4 regions of the Desulfovectis peckii genome follow, and region 4 is predicted to be linked to each of the others. Evidence: riboswitches for the same ligand, from Rfam matches in the RefSeq annotation. Region 4 holds a riboswitch; each other region holds the start of a gene.

The links. Region 4 has a riboswitch for molybdenum cofactor ahead of pruA (L-glutamate gamma-semialdehyde dehydrogenase). Riboswitches for the same ligand answer to the same signal wherever they lie in the genome.
Region 1: it holds a riboswitch for molybdenum cofactor, as region 4 does, so the genes downstream of both, modA (molybdate ABC transporter substrate-binding protein) here and pruA (L-glutamate gamma-semialdehyde dehydrogenase) in region 4, are expected to answer to the same signal.
Region 2: it holds a riboswitch for molybdenum cofactor, as region 4 does, so the genes downstream of both, ACZ5NG_RS08935 (ABC transporter substrate-binding protein) here and pruA (L-glutamate gamma-semialdehyde dehydrogenase) in region 4, are expected to answer to the same signal.
Region 3: it holds a riboswitch for molybdenum cofactor, as region 4 does, so the genes downstream of both, ACZ5NG_RS06040 (ABC transporter substrate-binding protein) here and pruA (L-glutamate gamma-semialdehyde dehydrogenase) in region 4, are expected to answer to the same signal.

The regions. Positions count from the first base shown of each region.
Region 1 is NZ_AP042409.1:1,294,557-1,297,667, forward strand. It holds gene ACZ5NG_RS06420 (ABC transporter permease) at 1-696, opposite strand, end outside; gene modA (molybdate ABC transporter substrate-binding protein) at 677-1,498, opposite strand; molybdenum cofactor riboswitch at 1,637-1,751, opposite strand; gene ACZ5NG_RS06430 (YmaF family protein) at 2,195-2,530, shown strand; gene ald (alanine dehydrogenase) at 2,564-3,111, opposite strand, start outside.
Region 2 is NZ_AP042409.1:1,804,226-1,807,336, reverse strand. It holds gene ACZ5NG_RS08940 (S-layer homology domain-containing protein) at 1-716, shown strand, start outside; molybdenum cofactor riboswitch at 1,446-1,562, shown strand; gene ACZ5NG_RS08935 (ABC transporter substrate-binding protein) at 1,658-2,542, shown strand; gene ACZ5NG_RS08930 (DUF1444 family protein) at 2,561-3,111, opposite strand, start outside.
Region 3 is NZ_AP042409.1:1,203,155-1,206,265, reverse strand. It holds gene ACZ5NG_RS06045 (DUF2935 domain-containing protein) at 1-820, opposite strand, end outside; molybdenum cofactor riboswitch at 1,040-1,156, shown strand; gene ACZ5NG_RS06040 (ABC transporter substrate-binding protein) at 1,324-2,463, shown strand; gene ACZ5NG_RS06035 (FecCD family ABC transporter permease) at 2,460-3,111, shown strand, end outside.
Region 4 is NZ_AP042409.1:1,907,467-1,910,577, forward strand. It holds gene ACZ5NG_RS09430 (substrate-binding domain-containing protein) at 1-172, shown strand, start outside; gene pruA (L-glutamate gamma-semialdehyde dehydrogenase) at 264-1,811, opposite strand; molybdenum cofactor riboswitch at 2,075-2,193, opposite strand; tRNA gene ACZ5NG_RS09440 (tRNA-Thr) at 2,508-2,582, opposite strand; gene ACZ5NG_RS09445 (5' nucleotidase, NT5C type) at 2,618-3,111, opposite strand, start outside.

The sequences.
Region 1 (3,111 bases), 610 kb from region 4:
TGCAGTTACTGCCATATCCAGTTCCCCTACCTCTACCTTGGTGAAAACATAGGATGCCAGTACCTGGGTAGAACCGGGCAAGTTGCCTCCGAACATAATAACTGCGGCAAATTCACTAATCGCCCGGGAGAATCCTAAAATATATCCGGAAAAAAGTGCTTCGCCCATCATCGGTAAAACTACACGAAAATATGCTTGAGCAGTGTTGTCTCCCAGCGTACGGGCGACATCAATAACCTCTCTGTCCATCCGATCCACACCCGATACCAAAGTGCGCGCGGCCAGGGAGTAAGATACAAAAAACATTGCTAAAATTACCGCAAACAAAGTAAAGGCTGCTCCGGTTTCACCGATAAAACCCAAAGTTTTTCTGCCAAATGCCAGCAACAAGGCTAAGCCTGCTACAGTATGGGGCAGTGCAATGGGTAAATCGTTAAATAGATTTGCAATGCGGTAAATTAACGAATCCCGATGAAACAGGTAATAATAGGCAAAGCCAATGGCAACTACAACAGCAAGGGCTGAAGATAGCGCTGCTGCGATAATGGTGTTCCTTACACTGTTCCAAAAATAGCTGTCTGCCAATGTTTTCTGAATACCCTGCATGTCAAGGTTTATTACCAGGGCTATTACCGGAAATACAATCAGCAGAAAAAATAAGGGCAGAAATACGGCGTTAATTAGCGTCTTGTTCATAAGCCCTCCACCCGTATTTTTCAAAATTGGATACATTTTCTTGGGCAAAATTCATAAAGGCTTCGGCCAATTCAGTTTTCCCGCCTTTAATAACGGCTGCACCGAAAATAATCTTACCGGAGTATTTTTCGTCAATTGTTTCTACCGGCTCTAAATTGTTTCCATTAGCAACACTGCTATATATAATACCGGCGTCTACTTGGTCTTCTTTAACCATAATTGCTACCTGGTTAACTGTGTTGGGATAAGCTTTAATGTTGTCACCTAATCTATTCATCAGGCCTAATTCACGTAAGGCATTGTCAGTATAAACTCCAATTGGCGCCTGCCGATCGGCAACAACCATGCTAACATCTGGCTTAGTTAAATCTTCCATGCATTGTACTTTCTCTTTGCCGCTTGCAGATACTACCAACACTAAATTATCGCTTAAAAATTTACTGCCTTTTTCTAACTTACCTTCTTCCTCCACCATTTCGATGTAGCACCAGTCGGCGGAATAAAACAGGTCACAAGGTTGATTCTGTATAATTTGCGTATATAAGCCGCCGGAAGGGCCATAGTTTACATTTACTTTTGCTCCGCTTGCTTCTTGGAAAGCCGCGATAGTTTCATCCATAGGTTTCTTCATACCGGCTGCCACAAACAGATTTAGCTCCTGGCCTTCAAACTGCCGCAAATCATTACCATTTGATTCTTGACCTTCTTCTGCCGGAAGCTCCGCCGCTTCTTGCGAACTACCACAAGCCACCAATGTACAAACTAATAATAAGGCCATTAATATAGATACAAATTTTTTCATAAACTTAACCCCCCTATTTTCTTTTTAAGAACAGTTATTAAAAGTTAACCTCCTTTCCACTCCAAACACGCCCACCCTAAAAAAAATGTCCGCATAAAATGCGGACATAAGGATCTAAAACCAATAGCTTTAGGTAAAGCTATTGGTTAAATAACTCCTTTCCGCATTGGGAGGCATATTCGTTACCAAATATACCCTATCGGCCTGACCTCCCTAAATACCAGGGCGAGCAGGCTCGGAGTAATATTTTTCAATTGTTTATTCCTAATTCGATTTTAATATATAATTTCCTGCCCTTATTCGTGGCAATTTTACTATTTTATTTACAACTTAATAATGTGTTATATTTACTAATTGTTGCAATGCAATAATACTAATTTAATATAAATGTTGTTTTAATTTGCTAAGGAACAATTAGTTATAAATACCTGCAATGAAGAAACTTAAGAACATTCATTTGGATAGTACAAGGATGTGCAATTATTCAAAGGGCGAAAACAACCTAGTTCCCTGCCATGGGGACGGTGTTTTTGGCAGGTCATAAATAGAGCTACATAATTTACTAACTAATTATAACAATTAGTTTGAAATAAAGGGGCTGCTTTCACGTTAAAGCGGCAACAAAAATGGCAATAAAAAAGAGGCCGGTTTAAAATTTTATGAACTCTTTTTAACACCCTTCATAAAGTATACAAAATCAAATTATGGAGGGATAATGACAACAATAACCGAACCCGTCATGTACATGACCATATCTGCACTACCAGCTGCAACGACGGTCACTGTCATATGTACCCCGGTGTTACGGGACCGGCAATACCGTATCGGAATAGCCATTATCATGAAATAAGGACAACATGTAAAATGTCAGCCAAAAATCTCTGTGAATTGCATCGTACAGCACCTCCCTCAATTTTTTCCAAAAGCTGCCATAGCTTTGACTGCCGAAAGGCGTATTTTCCCGTTGCTCTCTCGGGGTTTTTTGTTTTATTAACAGTACGCAGGCCTTTCAAATTAATAACAAGCGGTTAAAACATTAAAGGCAGCCTGTTTAGGCTGCCTTTTTTAACCTTTAAATCCTTCCGGTACCGCAGTAACTTCATTTAACGGGGTGTACTCTAAGCCTAAGGCTTCGGCAACTGCCTTGTAGGTTACTCTTCCTTCAATTGTATTTACCCCTTTGGCTAAGGCCAGATCCTGTTCTATTGCCGCTTTGTAGCCCATGTTGGCCAGTTTTAAAGCATAGGGTATAGTAACATTGGTCAGGGCAAAAGTAGATGTTCTGGCTACCGCTCCCGGAATGTTGGCCACGCTGTAATGTACGACGTCATATTTAGTAAAAGTAGGATTAGTATGGGTGGTTACTCGGTCAACAGTTTCAACTGAACCTCCCTGGTCAATAGCAACATCTACAATCACAGAGCCCGGTTTCATAGTCTTAACCATTTCTTCGGTAACCAGTTTAGGTGCCCGAGCCCCGGGGATCAACACTGCTCCAATTAATAAGTCGGCTTCTTTAACGGCTTGAGCAATATTATAACTATTCGAGGCTAAAGTTTTGATACGTGAGCCAAAAACATCATCTAAATAGCGCAAGCGATTGATATTAATAT
Region 2 (3,111 bases), 100 kb from region 4:
ACTTAACCGGATTTCGCTATAACGGAAAATTGTACTTTTACCCTAAGGACAAAGCGGTACGTGAAGATGTTACCGTAGCCATTGTCAAGGCTAAAGGTTTAGATTTAGTGAGCGAAAGAGCAGCCGATAAAATTCTTGCTAAGTATAAAGATGCGGATAAAGTATCAAAAAATTTGCGAGTTTATGTCGCTACCGCTGTAGATGCCGGTCTGCTTGGCGGTTACAAGGACAGAGGCAAGTGGTATCTTGGTCCTCAAGACCCGCTCAAACGGGTAGAGGCAGTACTGCTTCTTTACAGAGCATGTGACGGTTTTGAAAAAGTTGTCATTGAAGAAGACGACGACCCGGTAAAGGTAATTATTGAAGAGGATGAAGATAAGGAAGAATTGACAGTAAAAAGATTAATCCCGAAAGACGGCCAAAATGATGTCGATGTTGAATTAGACCAACTGTTGGTGCAGTTTAACATGAATATCTATGCGGTTAAAGACATGGATGACGTTTTAAAGGGTATTACTGTTTACAATCAAACTACCGATGAAGAGTTAGATATAGATGAAGTAAAAATTGACGGTAACAAGTTGATTATTGAATTAGATGATGAATTAGAATATGACTGCGACTACGAAGTGGAAATTGCCGACGACATTATTGAAGACAAAGAGGGTAATAATTTTGACGGTTTTAGCTGGCAGTTTAGCACAAGTAAGAAGTAACAAAGCAGGGGTGAAGCTTGAATAAAAGTTCAAGCTTCACCCCATTTTTTTATATTTCGTATAAAAAGTTTTGCAGCGGGCATAATACTTACCGGGTTCATAATGGCTGAGCCAAGACTGTCGTAGGGTTTTAAATTAAAGCTCTGCGTATGGTCGGCCAAAGGTTGATATTGGGTCCTGTTTTGGCTCAATATTAGCCGGCGGGAAGATCGTTTAATGTGTCGGCAGGCTGTATTGCAGTCTTAAAACGATTGCCTTACGGTCACAAGGCATGTTAACCGGTCGAGCTGAGATCGGCCCAGGTGCCGAGCAGTTTGGTGCTGGTGCTGAACTGCGCGGAGGTCTGTTTTGGTCGCCAGATCTCTCCAGGCTTCTTAGGTACCTTTGCCGGTTGAGACAAAGGTTACTGTATGTTTTGTAACGGTCTTCTGCAGCCGCCAGGTTGCCTTAGGCTGTGTAGAGATGTGCAGTAGCTGTAGCGCAGGTCATTATGGGCTCACCACAAAAAGGGCGTGTCGAAAGCTACCTTTTAACGGTTGCGACACGCCCTTCCCTTTTACTTAATGACATTTAAACTTCCATGCCTGTTATATGCAGGCGTCACTGTCTACTGCATTTATCGCTGTAGGTTTTCCCGATTGTCGTTATTGGATACCCAATTGTCTGATTGTTTAAAATTTTGGCAGGAATTTCATAGATTAACTAGAATAACCTAAATAGCTAAAAAAGATAATAATAATGCTCCGAGCCTGATAACCTAAGGGTAACTAAGGTTTTCAGGCCGATAGGGCATACTGGGAAACCGGTGTGCCTCCCGGTGTGGAAAGGAGGGATGGTCTTTCTCGGCATAACATGACCAAATCCTTGTACAGCGGGTTTGGTCGTTTTAAATTTATGCTTCTTGGGGGATAATAACCATATTCATTTAGGAGGGTGAAATGATGAAAAAACTGTTATCAGTGTTTACCGCCATTATGTTGGTAATGTTCTTATTCGGCTGTCAAGCTCAAGAGCCTGCCGAACAAGAGGAGCAAGCACAAGATACACCGGCAAAGGAAGAAGTAATTTTAGCAACCACCACCAGTACCCAAGACAGCGGCTTGTTGGATGTTTTAGAGCCGATGTTTGAAGAACAAACCGGTTACAACCTGAAAATTGTGGCAGTAGGTACCGGTAAAGCCCTTTCTATGGGTGAAGAAGGCGAAGCTGATGTTCTTTTAACCCACGCTCCCGAAGCGGAAAAACCGTTGGTAGATAATGAAACGGTAGTCAATTACCAATTGATCATGCATAACGACTTTATAATTGTTGGTCCGGCAGATGATCCGGCCGGTATTAAGGGAACCGCATCAGCAACGGAAGCTTTCAAAGCCATTGCTGAAAGTGAAAGCATATTTGTCTCCCGCGGTGATGATTCCGGCACCCATAAGAAAGAATTATCCATTTGGGAAGCAGCCGGAATAGAGCCTGCCGGTCAATGGTACCAGGAAACCGGTAGCGGAATGGGTGATACTTTGGTAGTAGCCAACCAAAAATCGGCTTACACACTTACCGACCGGGCTACATACCTGGCTCACAAAGATGATTCGGACTTAGAAATTATGGTAGAAGGTGCCGGGGAACTGTTGAACATTTACCACGTAATGCAAGTTAACCCCGACAAATATGAAAAAGTTAACGCTGAAGGCGCCAAAGCTTTTGTAGATTTTATGGTTTCAGAAGAAGTGCAAAATGTAATTGCTGAATTTGGCGTAGACAAATACGGAGAGCCGCTGTTCTTCCCTGACGCCGGCAAAACAATGGAAGAAGTTATGGCAGGTAAATAATTTAAAGACGGTGCGGATTTATTCCGCACCGTCATATTTTATCAGCCTGCCGGCTGCCAGTTTATAAATTGTCTTGCTTACCGGATAAGTACTGTTAATAAAATGCGAATGCCCCAGCATTTTAATGCGGTTATACACCGCTTGATCGCGGTGAGCAAATACCATCAATAAATCCCGCGAAGGAATCATCACTAACACATCTTCTCCTAATAAATCTTCAATGCCGGCAAATTTTTTTTGCAGCAACAGCAACCGCGTTGAATCATAAGAATCCCAGTACTTGTAGCCTAATATGCCGCGTTTTTTATCCAGCACTAAAAGCGGTTTATCCATATCCCGGTAAAAATTTTTACGTGCCAGCTTATCTAACTCTTCAATATCCATTTGCATATCGGTTAACAGCGGTTTTTCAATAAAAAAGAAACGTAAACCTTGATCATAAACGTAAATCATCTGCAGCTCTTCAGCCAGCGAAAGGGACACAAAATTATGGTGAAAATCATTGGCTCCTACCACCAAAGGGTAAACGCGCTCTTTATTGTTCAATATATCTTCGGCATTAACACTTC
Region 3 (3,111 bases), 700 kb from region 4:
TAACGGATTTAATTTCGCAATCTAACAGTCCCTGGGTAGCGGTTCTTTTAAAGTCCCTAAGATCCTCGGTATTTTCCAGGCTTTTTCGGGCTATTTGTCTTTCCGCCGATTCTATGCATTTGTTAACCAGCCTTTCAAATATTTCGGCAAAGCTGGCGGCAGTTTCCTTTAAATCTCTTTCTGTGGGGTCCAGCATTCCGTCAATAAACTGTGCGTGTTCGGCCATGATATGATTCCAGAAATTTAGCTCTGAGCATTGAAGCCTTCTGGGCATTCTTCTGGCTTGCAGCGCATTTAATAATTCTTGGTAGTATTCTGCTTCCAGTATATCGTGGATCAGCATTTCCGGATATAAGCCAATAAATATTTCACACTCCTGCACCCGGTCTATCAGTTCATTTTGAAAGTCAATTACCTCTTGCAGCAGATTTAATGATCTGGAATTTAAATCACATACTATCTTTTCTAGCCGGCAGTAATAATTATCTTCATCGCCGGCTAATTCCAGTTCCGCCTGGGTAATTTCGGTATCAATACTGGCTCCGGTTAATTTTGAGTTTAATTTTTCCGCTCTTAAAGTGTATGGTGTGACAAATTCATTTGCCCTTACGGCATCTTTGGATACCACCCCATTGGCATAAAATACCGTTTGCGCTAAAAGCTCTTCAAAACTTTGTTTTAGTGTATTGGCCTCTGTAATATAGTTAGGTTCAACCGGCTGCAAATTGGTTTCAATAAAAAACAAATGCTCTTTCATGATCCGCTGAAAAAACAGGTTTATTTCCAAAGAAAGTCTAATAAACTCCCGCCTTGATAACATAAAAAATCCCCCTTTAACAATATTTTCCTTAGAACATATTATGAAAGGGGAAGGAAAGGTGTTCTTTAAGCAGTAAATATGTATTTATCCCTTATTTTGTTTGACTGCCTTCAACAGGCGATATAGATAAAAATTAGATTGTACTAGTGGGCACGATCTAAAAAATATTTCTAATTTGACAATTTAAATAACACTGAATATTATGTGGTTAAATAGTTAATCACATAATTACTCCGAGCTAAACATTCTACGGGTAACTATGAATGTTTAGCCGCTGGGTAGTACGGGAAACTGTGCTGCCTTCCGTGTTTGAAAAGGAGTGTCAACAAAATTGCATCTGTTATGTTTGGCACTTCTTAAAGGAGGTGCTTTTTTTATGTATTTAACGTAATTGAGGGCGCAGATTTTACCTAAAAGCTATTGCGGGTTCAAGTTACTTTATATTTTGGTATGATTAAAATTTCAAAAGAGCACAGCAAACAACTGGTAAGGAAGAGATAATTATGAAAAAAAAGCTTGCTTTATCTTTACTAATAATCTTAACTTTATTGCTTTTTTCCGGCTGTCAATCAGAGGAATCTGCCAATACCAATACCAAAGTAATAACGGATCTGGCCGGCAGAACGGTAGCCGTTCCGGCTAATCCGACACGCATTGCCGCCATGACCGGCCCCTCTTATGAGATGGTATTTATGTTGGGTGGACATGATCGCATTGCCATGGTGAAAAGCGGCCACACTACTAATTATCCTTTGGCCTTGCTTACCAACCCGGATTTAGCCAATTATGACGGTATCGGTGCCAACCCCAGCTCTGCAGTAAATATTGAAGATTATATAAGCCGTAATATTGATTTGGTTATTTATTATAACAACGATAATGAACTTAAGAAGTTTGAAGCCGTTGATATTCCGGCTGTTGTGCTTACTTTGAACACCAATCCGATTACTTCTTTAGAAGAAGTGATGTCACAAAGTTTAGATCAATATATTCACAATTCTACTTTAGCGGTAAAAACTTTGGCTGAGATCTTAGGTGGGGAAGCCATTCAGGAAGCGGAAGACTGGGCAGAATATTGCACCGAAAAATTAACCATGATTTATGAACGCACACATGAACTTACCGATGAACAGCGCAAAACGGTCTTTTGGGGAAATACCTGGGGAGAAAACATTCTTGCTTCCTACCCGGTAACCAATCTGGCTTATCAGATCTGGCTTTGTGGCGGTAAGTTAGTTGGCCCTGAATCCGGAAGCGGTAATTTCCCGGAAGTTACCAAAGAACAACTGTTTAATTGGGATCCGGACGTAATTTTAGTTGATAACCATGGTAATTATCCGGAATTGGTTATCGAGAGCATGTATAAAGAAAATTCAATATGGGCGTCATTAAGCGCGGTGAAAAATAAACAGCTTTACCGCATACCCGCCGGAATTTTCTTTATGGATAAAGGAACCACTTCTACTTTAATGCTGCTTTGGTTGTCAACAATACTGCAACCTGAATTGTTTTCTGATATCGATATGATTGAGGAAGTTAAATACTACTATCAAGAGTTTTATGAGTATGAATTAACTGATGAACAAGCGCAGAAGATTCTGGACGGATGGTATGAAAGAGTTGGGGAAGAACCTGAGCTATGATTAACGCCGTAAAAAATATAGAAAAAAAGCCATCTCTTTTTAAGTGGCTGATGATGGCTGTTTTTCCGGTATGCCTTTTTATTACATCACTTTTTTTAGGTCGCTATTTTGTTCCGCCGGCTGAAGTTATAGCTATATTGGCTAATAAAGTGTTTGGTTTACCAATTGAACCTTTTTGGGATCAGACTGCGGAAACTGTAGTAATAAAAGTACGTCTGCCGCGGGCCATCATGGCTGCCCTGGTAGGTGCCGGTCTATCCATGTCGGGAGCGGCCTTCCAGGGGATGTTTCAAAACCCGCTGGTCAGCCCTTTTATTTTAGGTGTCTCTGCGGGTGCAAGTTTTGGCGCCGCAATTGGTCTGGTGCTGGAACTACCTGCATTTGCCATTCAGGGGCTGGCTTTTATCTTCGGGATCATAGCTGTTGCCATCACTTATACTACGGCCCGTATTTATAAGGTTACCCCCATACTGATGCTGGTTCTTTCCGGGATGGTGGTATCGGCTTTTTTCCAGGCCATGTTATCATTGGTTAAATTTATCGCCGATGATGATGAAAAGCTTCCCGCCATTACCTTTTGGTTAATGGGTAGTCTCGGCAGCGTAAGTCTTGATGATCTGCCCATTGCTACTATCCCCATCTGTATAT
Region 4 (3,111 bases):
AGTAAACCCGGAAAGGTTTGCCGACATCAATGCACAGTGTGCCGAAGCTTTTGTTCAGTTTATGGTGAATCCGCATACTCAACGAATAATCGGTAATTACGGTGTAGAAGAGTATGGTGAGCCTTTGTTTATCCCTGCCGCCGGCAAAGATATAGAAGATATCACGGGGTAGCAAACCAACCGGTAACTGTTCGATAAATAGTCGGGGCGCATCAGCACTACTTTTTAGTAGTTGGCGATGCGCCCCGGATACTAATATTTACTTAAAACTTTTCTGAAATAGCCTTAGCCTGTGTAAAGAGCAACAGGTAATCTCTGCCACCGGCTTTGGAATCGGTTCCGGACATTTTAAATCCGCCGAAAGGATGTACGCCCACCAAAGCACCGGTGCACTTGCGGTTGAAATAAAGGTTACCTACATGGAATTCACGTTTTGCTTTTTCCAGTTTTACGCGATCCCGTACATATACCGAACCGGTAAGCCCATACTCGGTGTTGTTAGCTATTTCTAAAGCCTGATCAAAATCTTTAGCCTTGATAAATGCCAGCACCGGCCCGAAAATTTCTTCTTGTGCTATTACCGCATCAGGCTGAATGTCAGCAAAGATAGTCGGCTGTACATAATAACCGCCCAAGCTTTCCAGTGTATCTCCACCTAGCAGAAGCTTGCCTTCCTTCTTACCAATTTCTATATATGACTTAATTTTATCCAGAGAAGCTTGATCAATCACCGGACCAACCGGATGATTTTCTGCAGCCTCCCCTACAGTTAATTTACTTGCCTTTTCAACTACCAGTTGAACTACCTTGTCGTATACGTCTTCTACTACAACTGCCCGGGAGCAGGCAGAACATTTCTGTCCTTGAAAACCAAAAGCAGAGGTTACAATGCCGGCAGCCGCTTCTTCTAAATCAGCACTGCTATCAACAATTATTGTGTCTTTACCGCCCATTTCGGCGATCACGCGCTTAATATGGTACTGACCTTTAACGGTTTTAGCGGCCAATTCATTAATTCTTAATCCTACTTCTTTAGAACCGGTGAAATTAATAAAGTTTACTTTGGGATGACTTACCAGGTAATCACCAATGACCCCGCCGCTTCCCGGCAGATAGTTTACTACACCGTCAGGTAAGCCTGCTTCCTTTAAAATGTCCATGAAGATCGCCGCAATTACCGGTGTATTGCTGGCGGGTTTTAGTACTACTGTGTTTCCGGCCACAACAGCTGACGCCGTCATCCCGGCCATAATCGCCAACGGGAAGTTCCAAGGCGGAATAATCGCACCTACGCCTAAGGGAATGTATACCAGTTCATTTTGTTCCCCCGGAATTGCCACCAACGGTTGGGGTTCTGCCAAACGCAACATCTGCCGGCCGTAAAACTCTAAAAAGTCAATCGCTTCGGCTGTATCTGCATCAGCCTCCGCCCAGTTTTTGCCTGATTCATAAACCAGCCAAGCGGAAAGTTCATTTTTTCTCCGCCGCATGATGGCAGCAGCCTTAAACAGCATACCTGCTCTCACTTCAGGACTAACCTTCGACCACATGCCAAAGGCATTTTCAGCACTGTTTATGGCTTGTTCCGCCAACTCAACCGTTGCTTTGCCAACGTAACCAACAACCTGATCCTTCCGGGACGGGTTAATGGATGTAATTTTTTCTTCTGTTTCAATTTCTTTGCCGTTAATGACAATCGGATAATATTGTCCTAGTTTAGACTCTACTAATTTCAATGCTGACTTAAATTCATCTGCAACTGACGGATCATTAAAATTTTGAAAGGGTTCGTTTTTAAACTCTATCATCATTTTACTGTCACCTCGAATAACTAAATTTTAAATTAGCAGATTAAGCTAAAAGATTTTGTTGATACTGATCAAAATTCCTATATCTCCGTTCAGAAAAATCGCCGGTACTCTTTTAAGTGTTTTTTAAATCAATTCAGTCTCCAAAACCTGCACGTAAGATCAAAAAGTTTCCTGATATAAACAACGTCACCTGCCTTTCTCAAGAAAAAGGGGTTGGTCAGTACCCCCTTGAAAAGGACAGCACTAACCAACCCCTATCCCATTGGGAAGGCAAATGCTCTCCTTTTCAAACACGGAAGGCTAACCGGTTTCCCAGTTAACCCTATCGGCCAAAAACCATAGCATAAGCCTTAGGTAATTTGGCTCGGAGAGAAGTTTTTGATTATACTTCTGAAAATAACAGAAAAGCTGAAACCAAAATCCAATATTGGCGGTTTCAAGCTTGGCGGGTCACGAAATATAGTATTCTACAGTTAGCTTTAATAATCCTTTTTTCTTTAAAATGCAAGACATTTCAAAAAAACGCAAGTGCAGTATAACTAAAAAATGGCCTTGAGTGTTTGGTTACACCTTCAAAAGCGGCCGATATTGCAACAAAAGGTTTGCGGGGTAAAACGCCTAAAAAGCCAGATTGTCACGGGATTGTCACAGCTAAAAAAATGGGTTCCGGCAAAACGCCGGAACCCTTGATATACTTGGAGCCGAAGAAGGGATTTGAACCCTCGACCTACGCATTACGAGTGCGTTGCTCTACCGCTGAGCTACTTCGGCAGTTATCAGCAGATTATATTTTAAACTTTAATGTTTTATATGTCAAGGGATAGCGTGTTTATACTTTGAAAGCCACAGGTAATGGTTTGATATACTTCCCGCCAGCTGCTACAGCGCGGACCAACCCACGGCGAATGTTTATTGTGTGGAGCATTAAACAAAATTACCTTAAATCCGGCTGCTGACAGCTGCAGGGCATTATGGTAGTTATCCTCAATGATAACATCTACAGCCAGTTTTTGACAGATCGCCACTTTATCATGGCTGTTTAACAAGTGCAAGCCATGATAGGGCAGTTGATATTTTTTCAGCCAAGCAGCGGTAAGCTCTTTAAGCCGCGGATTGCGGGCAGTAATAATGTGAATTTGATGCTCACCGGCCAACTGCTGCAAATATTTATCGGCTTCTTTAATTAACGGCGCTTTGGTGATAATTTCCGCCTCTGCCTCACTCATTAAACTGATAAATTGTTTGCGGGTAATTGGAAAGGTCTTGGTGACATCATACTGCCTGATATCCTCAAGGGTTA